DNA from 2 places in the Streptomyces sp. NPDC034103 genome. Region 1 is predicted to be linked to the other one. Evidence: riboswitches for the same ligand, from Rfam matches in the RefSeq annotation. Region 1 holds a riboswitch; the other holds the start of a gene.
The links. Region 1 has a riboswitch for cyclic di-AMP ahead of ACZ56U_RS09310 (M23 family metallopeptidase). Riboswitches for the same ligand answer to the same signal wherever they lie in the genome.
Positions count from the first base shown of each region.

Region 2: linked by a shared signal. The riboswitch ahead of ACZ56U_RS02685 (M23 family metallopeptidase) and the one ahead of ACZ56U_RS09310 (M23 family metallopeptidase) in region 1 are both predicted to bind cyclic di-AMP.

Region 1 covers NZ_JBVISS010000003.1:662,592-666,733, forward strand. Annotated here, with positions in the region: gene ACZ56U_RS09305 (PP2C family protein-serine/threonine phosphatase) at 1-890, shown strand, start outside; cyclic di-AMP (ydaO/yuaA leader) riboswitch at 1,124-1,281, shown strand; gene ACZ56U_RS09310 (M23 family metallopeptidase) at 1,293-2,342, shown strand; gene ACZ56U_RS09315 (aldo/keto reductase) at 2,467-3,411, shown strand; gene ACZ56U_RS09320 (PrsW family intramembrane metalloprotease) at 3,486-4,142, opposite strand, start outside.
Region 2 covers NZ_JBVISS010000001.1:610,801-614,942, reverse strand. Annotated here, with positions in the region: gene ACZ56U_RS02695 (M16 family metallopeptidase) at 1-467, shown strand, start outside; gene ACZ56U_RS02690 (M16 family metallopeptidase) at 464-1,852, shown strand; cyclic di-AMP (ydaO/yuaA leader) riboswitch at 2,043-2,208, shown strand; gene ACZ56U_RS02685 (M23 family metallopeptidase) at 2,221-2,985, shown strand; gene ACZ56U_RS02680 (GntR family transcriptional regulator) at 3,172-3,867, shown strand; gene ACZ56U_RS02675 (HPr family phosphocarrier protein) at 4,006-4,142, opposite strand, start outside.

The sequences.
Region 1 (4,142 bases):
CGCTGGTCGCCGCCTTCGCCGTGCATCTGCGCTACGGCCTCCAGGTGGACGCGGACGCCCTCACCGAGGTGCTCACCGTGGCCACCGTCGCCGTGCTGGCCACCGTCCTCAACCGGGTGGTGCACCGCGGCGACCAACGGCTCGCCTCACAGCGCGAGATCGCCGAGGCCGCCCAACGGGCCGTGCTGCCCGGCCCCGCCGACCGGATCGCCGGCTTCGACATCGCGGTGCGCTACGAGGCGGCGCAGCAGGACGCCTTCATCGGCGGGGACCTGTACGCCGTCCAGGACAGCCCCCACGGGGTACGGCTGGTGGTGGGGGACGTGCGCGGCAAGGGCATGGGCGCGGTGGCGGCCGTCGCCGTCGTCATCGGGGCGTTCCGGGAGGCCGCCGAGCAGGAGGCGGGCCTGGAGGCGGTCGCGCGGCGGCTGGAGCGGGCGCTGGCCCGGGAGGGGACCCGGCGCGAGGGGCTGGACGCCTTCGAGGGGTTCACCACCGTCGTCCTCGCCGAACTGCCCCACGGTGACGGGCTGGTCCGGATCCTCAACCGCGGCCATCCGCCGCCGCTGCTGCTGTGTCCCGACGGCACCGTGCGGTCGCTGCCCGCCGCCGAGGCCGCGCTGCCGCTCGGGATGGGCGAGTTGGGGACCTGGCCGGACCGCGCCGAGGAGGTCGCCTTCCCGGTCGGGGCGACGCTGCTGCTGTACACCGACGGGCTCTCCGAGGCCCGGGACCGGCACGGGGAGTTCTACGACCCGGCGGCGCGGCTCGCGGGACGCGCCTTCCGCGATCCGGGGGCGCTGCTGTCCGCGCTCGCGGCGGAGGTGCGCCGGCACACCGGGGGTGCCCTGACGGACGACATGGCGCTGCTCGCCGTACGCCGACCGTGACATGGTCACATCCGGTGACCGGTCGGGCGCCCTCCGCATGGCGACTGACGTGCCGTCAACGCCGGTGGACCTGCTGAGGCGTGGTCAACTCGCCCGATTTTCACCGCTCATAGGTCTGTACGTCCTGGCGAGAAAGGTTAATGATCAAGCGGAACAGCTTGGAATCCACACCCCGGGTCTATTAACGTTCGATAACGCAGCGCGGTCGTCCCAGCCGTCACAAGAGACGGCTCCGTGCTCACGCGCTTAATCCCGCAAGGGAGCCGGGGAACCACCACCCTGGGGTGAATCGTGCGAACGCCGCCGTGGCACCACGGTCGGTATACGCGCGTAGGAGACCTTCCTGCTCCGAACCCGTCAGCTAACCCGGTAGGCGAGAAGGAAGGAAAGGAGTACGCCCACGTGGCGTCGAACCCGCCTGCCCCCGAGGCCCCGTACGTGCCGAGCCAGCGCAGCACCGATGCCTTCGGCCACGGCAGCTACCACCACGACGAGGGTCCGCAGGACGTCTGGAATCCCACCGAGGACTCCGTCCGACCGGCACGCGGAAAGCACCGGGTCACCAAGCAGCGCAGCGGCGGATTCGCCCGCAGCTCCACCGTCCTGGGCGTAGGCGTCATAGCCGCCGTCGGCGGGGCAGGCATGGCCAGCGCCAACACCGGCAAGCCGCCGGTCTCCCTCTCGATGCCGGACCTGCCGTTCGTGTCGGGCGGGGAGGAGGCGCCGCAGGGCTCGGCCACCGTGCTGAGCGACCTCGCCGCGGCCCCCACGGCCGCCCCCACGGCCACCACGGACGCGATCCAGGCCTCCACCACCTCCGGCGCCGGCGAGTCGCTGCGCAACCGGATCATGGCGCAGGCCGAGAGCCAGCAGACCCAGGTCGCCGACAGGGCACAGCTCGCCACCCAGACCGCCCTCGCCGACGAGGCCGCCAAGGCCGAGGCCGCCGCGCTGAAGAAGGCCGCGGACGACGCCGCCGAGGCGAAGAAGAAGGCGGAGGCGGACGCCGAGAAGGCCGCCGAGGCCAAGCGTCTGGCCGAGCTGGCCAAGCAGTACACGCTGCCGACCTCCTCGTACACCATCACCTCCACCTATATGCAGGCCGGCTCCCTGTGGTCCTCCGGCTACCACACGGGTCTCGACTTCGCCGCTCCCACCGGCTCGCTCATCAAGGCGGTCCACAGCGGCACCATCACGCAGGCGGGCTGGGACGGCTCGTACGGCTACAAGACCGTCCTCACCCTCGACGACGGCACCGAGGTGTGGTTCGCCCACCAGTCCTCGATCAGCGTGAGCGTGGGGCAGAAGGTCGCCACCGGTGACGTGATCGGGCGCGTGGGCGCGACCGGCAACGTCACGGGCGCGCACCTGCACCTGGAGGTCCACCCCGGCGGTTCGTCCGGCGGCATCGACCCGATGGCGTGGCTGCGCAGCAAGGGGCTCACGCCCTGAGGCTCCACCCTTCCTGAGCACCGGCGGCCCTGACGCACACCCCCCGACGTCAGGGCCGCCGGTTTTGCGTTTGCTTTGCGGCCGTCGCGGAAGAGCGCCCCGCCCGCGGGCGTTGACCCTGCACATGACTTCTCTTCGCAAGCTGGGCACGTCCGACCTCGAGGTCTTCCCGCTCTCCCTCGGCGGCAACGTCTTCGGCTGGACCGCCGACGAGGCGCAGTCCTTCGCCGTCCTGGACGCCTACACGGCCGCGGGCGGCAACTTCGTGGACACCGCCGACTCCTACTCGGCGTGGGCCGACGGCAACGCCGGCGGCGAGTCCGAGACCATCATCGGCAACTGGGTCAGGGCCCGCGGCAACCGCGACGACCTCGTGATCGCCACCAAGGTCAGCCAGCACCCCGACTTCCAGGGCCTGACCGCGGCCAACATCAAGGCCGCCGCGGACGCCTCGCTGAGCCGCCTCGGCACCGACCACATCGACCTCTACTACACCCACTTCGACAAGCCCGAGGTGCCGGTCGAGGAGATCATCGGCGCGCTCGACGAGCTGGTGAAGGCGGGCAAGGTACGCCACATCGCCGCCTCCAACATCTCCGCCGAGCGCCTGGCGGCCTCCCTCGCCTTCTCCGAGCGCGAGGGCCTGGCGCGGTACGTGGCGCTCCAGCCGCACTACAACCTGGTCTCGCGCGACACGTACGAGGGTGAGCTCCAGGACCTGGCCGAGCGCGCCGGGCTGGCCGCGGTGCCGTACTTCGCGCTGGCCGCCGGGTTCCTCACCGGCAAGTACCGCGACGGTGAGGTGGTGGAGGGCGCCCGTGCCGCCGGCGCCGGCAAGCACCTCCAGACCGAACGGGGCCGCAAGGTCCTCGCCGCCCTCGACGACATCGCCGAGGCCCACCGGGTGCCCGTCGCCACGGTCGCCCTCGCGTGGCTGGCCGCCCAGCCGACGGTGACCGCGCCGATCGCCTCCGCGCGGACGGTGGAGCAGCTGCCGGCCCTGCTGAAGGTGGCGGACGTCACGCTGACGGACGACGAGGTGAAGGCCCTGACCACGGCGTCCGCCTAGGACTTGGTGGCGGGGCCGGTGCGGCGGGAGGGCGTGCCGGGCGTCGCGCCGGGGGAGCGTCGCCGGCCGCGGCCCTAGGTTCGGTACGGGTTGTACCCGGGGTACTGCACCGCCGGGTACCCGTGCACGGGCCACTGGGCCGGCGGGACGGGAGCGGGGACCGGCGCCGCCGTCATCCGGGCCGCGTGGTCCAGGGCCGGGCGTGCCGCCTCCCGCCGGACCCACAGCTCGTGCAGCAACTCCCGCTCCCGTACGACGAAGTCGGCGTTGGCCCGGCCGCGGCGCCCCCGATGGCGCAGGAACGCCAGGGATGTCGCGTACGCCTCGTACTGCGCCACCGCCCGCGCCGCCGCCTTCCCCGCGTGGGCGCGCGCGTACTGGCGGGCGATACGGCGGGCCCGCATCGAGCTGAGCGCGAAGGGCTCGGCGGGGGTGAGCCAGCCGGCCGCGGCGTAGGCGGGGAGCTCCTCGCGCACGGTGCGCAGCTCGCGCTGCCGGGTCCAGATGACGAGCCAGGTCAGCAACCCGAACGCGGGAAGCATGAAGGCGGCGTACACCGCGAAGAAGCCGTACTCGCCGAAGGTCGAGGAGCCGTTCCACACGGCGTGCATGCCCATCGCGAGCAGCAGGCCGGACAGGGGCAGGAGCACCCGGCGCACATGGTGGCGGTCCGCGGACAGCGCGGCGATGCCGAATCCGATGCCGGTGAGCACGGTGAACAGCGGGTGCGC
Region 2 (4,142 bases), on a different contig from region 1:
GCTTCGGTCTGCTGCGGCTCGCCGGGGCGCCCTCGCTGGGCTGGCTGGACGTGAAGACCTCCGGTGACGTCGAGGTGCCGGTGATCGAGGCCGCCATCGACGAGGAGCTCGCCCGGTTCGCCGCGGAGGGCCCGACGGCCGAGGAAATGGAGCGCGCGCAGGCCCAGTTGGAGCGCGAGTGGCTGGACCGGCTCGGCACCGTCGCGGGCCGCGCCGACGAACTGTGCCGCTACGCCGTTCTGTTCGGCGACCCGCAGCTCGCCCTCACCGCCGTCGACCGCGTCCTGGAGGTGACCGCCGAGGAGGTCCAGGAGGTCGCCAAGGCGCGCCTGCGACCCGACAACCGCGCGGTGCTCGTCTACGAACCCCTCTCCGCGGAGGCCGCCGAGGACGCGGAGCTCCCCGAGGACCCCGAGGCCGAGGCCACCATCGAGGCCGGCGACAAGAACGAGGAGGCGGCCAAGTGACCGAGCTCGCCACGATGGAGTTCCACCCCCAGCCGCAGGCCGGCGAGGCGAAGCCGTGGGCCTTCCCGGCCCCCGAGCGCGGCACCCTCGACAACGGCCTGACGGTCCTGCGCTGCCACCGCCCCGGCCAGCAGGTCGTCGCCGTCGAGGTCCTCCTGGACGCCCCGCTGGACGCCGAGCCGGCCGGTCTCGACGGTGTGGCCACGATCATGGCGCGGGCCTTCTCCGAGGGCACCGACAAGCACACCGCCGAGGAGTTCGCCGCCGAGCTGGAGCGCTGCGGCGCCACCCTGGACGCGCACGCCGACCATCCCGGCGTCCGCCTGAGCCTCGAGGTCCCGGCGTCCCGCCTGCCCAAGGGGCTCGGTCTGCTGGCCGACGCCCTCAGGGCGCCCGCGTTCGCCGACAGCGAGGTCGAGCGGCTGGTCACCAACCGGCTCGACGAGATCCCGCACGAGCTCGCCAACCCCTCCCGGCGGGCCGCCAAGGAGCTGTCCAGGACCCTGTTCCCGGCGGACCTGCGCATGTCGCGCCCGCGCCAGGGCACCGAGGACACCGTCCGCGCCATCGACTCCGCGGCCGTACGCGCCTTCTACGAGAAGCACGTCCGCCCCGCCACCGGCACCGTCGTGGTCGTCGGCGACCTCACCGGCATCGACCTCGACGCGCTGCTCGGTGACACCCTCGGTTCCTGGACCGGCTCCTCGGCCGAGGCGCGGCCGGTGCCGCCGATCACCGCCGACGACACCGGCCGGGTCGTCATCGTGGACCGCCCCGGCGCCGTCCAGACGCAGCTGCTGATCGGCCGGATCGGCGCCGACCGGCACGACCGCGTGTGGCCCGCCCAGGTGCTCGGCACGTACTGCCTCGGCGGCACCCTCACCTCCCGCCTGGACCGCGTCCTGCGCGAGGAGAAGGGCTACACCTACGGCGTGCGCTCCTTCGGGCAGGTCCTCCGCTCCGCCCCGGACGGCACGGGCGCCGCGATGCTCGCCATCAGCGGCTCCGTCGACACCCCGAACACCGGTCCCGCCCTGGAGGACCTGTGGACGGTGCTGCGCACCCTCGCCGCGGAAGGTCTCACCGACGCCGAGCGGGACGTCGCCGTGCAGAACCTCGTCGGGGTGGCCCCGCTGAAGTACGAGACCGCGGCGGCCGTCGCGAGCACGCTGGCCGACCAGGTCGAGCAGCACCTGCCCGACGACTACCAGGCCACCCTGTACCGGCAGCTCGCCGCCACCGGCACCGTCGAGGCCACCGCGGCCGCCGTGAACGCCTTCCCGGTGGACCGTCTGGTGACGATCCTGGTCGGCGACGCGTCCGCCATCAGGCAGCCCGTGGAGGCCCTCGGCATCGGTGAAGTCACCGTCGTCACGGCCGAGTAGGGGCACGCGCGCGTGGGAGCCCTGGTGACTTGAGTGTCACCAGGGCTCCTTAATGTCCGAATTGAAGGTCAGTCGCCTGTTTGCCCTGTGGGATGCGCTACAAAAGCCGTGATCCGTTTGGGGATTGAAAGTGGCCCCGTTTAGCGTCTTCCCGGCTGTCCGTCAGGCACTGCGCCGCGCCCGCGGCACCGGACAGCCATCGCCGAGTCCCCGTACGGCGCGAGCCAGGGGAGCCGGGGACCCATCCGTAGTCCCTGGGGTGAATCGGACGCCCGCGCGTGCCGCGAGGGGGTCCGTAGGAGACCTTCCTGCTCCGAACCCGTCAGCTAACCCGGTAGGCGAGAGGGAAGGAAAGGACCAGCCACTACATGGCGTTCACGCGCGCCACCGGGAAGCACCGTCGTCCCAGCAGGATGAAGCGCACCACCGCCCACGCGGCGGGGATCGCGGCCCTCACCACGACCGGTGTCATCGGCACCCTCGCCGCCCCGGCCCTCGCCGCGGAGCCCGCGGCCGAGCAGACCGGACTCACCCCGGTCATCACCCTCGGCGACTCGGTCGCCGCCCAGATCGACGCCCAGGCCGAGGCCCAGGAGCAGGCAGCCGTCGAGGCCGCCCAGCAGAAGGCCGAGGAGGAGGCACGCCGGCAGGCCGCCGCCAAGGCCAAGAAGGAGCGCGAGGCCAAGGAGCGCGCCGCCCGCGCGGCCGCCGAACGCAAGCGCCTGAACACCTTCGTCAGCCCGATCGCCGGCTCCTACATCTCCACCGGCTACAAGGCCGGCGGCGCGGTGTGGTCCTCCGGCAGCCACACCGGCGTGGACTTCCACGCCGCCAGCGGCACCTCCGTGGTCGCGGTCGGCTCCGGCACGGTCGTCGAGGCCGGCTGGGGCGGGTCCTACGGCAACAACGTCGTGATCAAGATGCACGACGGCACGTACACCCAGTACGGCCACCTGTCGTCCATCGGCGTCTCGGTGGGCCAGACGGTCACCCCGGGCCAGCAGATAGGCCTGTCCGGCGCGACCGGCAACGTCACGGGGCCGCACCTGCACTTCGAGGCCCGCATGACGGCGGAGTACGGCTCGGACATCGACCCCGTCGCCTACCTCCGTTCGCACGGTGTGAACGTCTGACGACGGACGCGAGACCTCTTCGGAACCCCGGCCCACCGGCCGGGGTTTCGTCGTTTCCGCCGCGCCGCTGTCCAAAAAATATCCATGGATTCCGGCCCGCCATCGGAAATTCCCGCTCTTTGCAATAGAGTCACTGAACACACGTCAATCGTCGACGTTTCACGGGGATTAAAGCGGAGGTCGGTCATGCGTATTCCGGCGCACTCGGTATGCACCGCGATCAGGGACGACATCGTCGCCGGTGTCTACGAGCGCGGCAGCCGGCTCACCGAGGAACTCCTCGCGCGCCGCTACGGCGTCTCCCGCGTCCCCGTCCGGGAGGCCCTGCGCACGCTGGAGGCCGAGGGGTTCGTGGTGACCCGGCGGCACGCGGGCGCGTGCGTGGCCGAACCGACCGAGCAGGAGGCGGCCGACCTGCTGGAGATGCGGATGCTCCTGGAGCCGCTCGGCGCCTCGCGGGCCGCCCAGCGGCGCACCGAGGCGCATCTGAAGGTGCTGCGTGGCCTGGTCAGGCTGGGGCAGGAGCGGGCCAGGCGGGGCAACAGCGATGACCTGCGGTCCCTGGGCGGCTGGTTCCACGAGACGCTCGCCCAGGCCTCCGGCAGCCCGGCGCTGGCCTCGGTGCTGACCCAGTTGCGCCACAAGATCTCCTGGATGTACGCGGTGGACGCGCCGGCCGACCCCGTCGAGTCCTGGGCGGAGCACGGCGCGATCGTCGACGCGGTGGGCCGCGGGGACGGGGAACGCGCGCGTGCGGTCACCGCGCTGCACACGGAGCGTTCGACGGCCGCCCACCGCCTCAGGTTCGGCTCCGCGGGAGACCGGCCCGAGCGTGTGAGGAACTCGCAACATCCCGTAAACACGCCGAGCCTGCGGCATTAACAAGAGGGCCGTATACAAAGGGGCAGTAATTCACGGGGGCCTATTTATGCTGCCTGCGCACGTGAATTCACCGAGTGCGTGCGGAGAAAAGAAAGGGCCCGTCCGATAATTCGGACGAGCCCTTCGGTCATGCCGTGATCAGACGGTCTCGGGGAGTTCCTCGAGACCCTCCGAGACCAGCTTCGCCAGCCGGTCGAGGGCGGCGTCCGCGCCCTCGGCGTCGGAGGCGAGCACGATCTCCTCGCCGCCCTGGGCGCCGAGGCCCAGAACCGCCA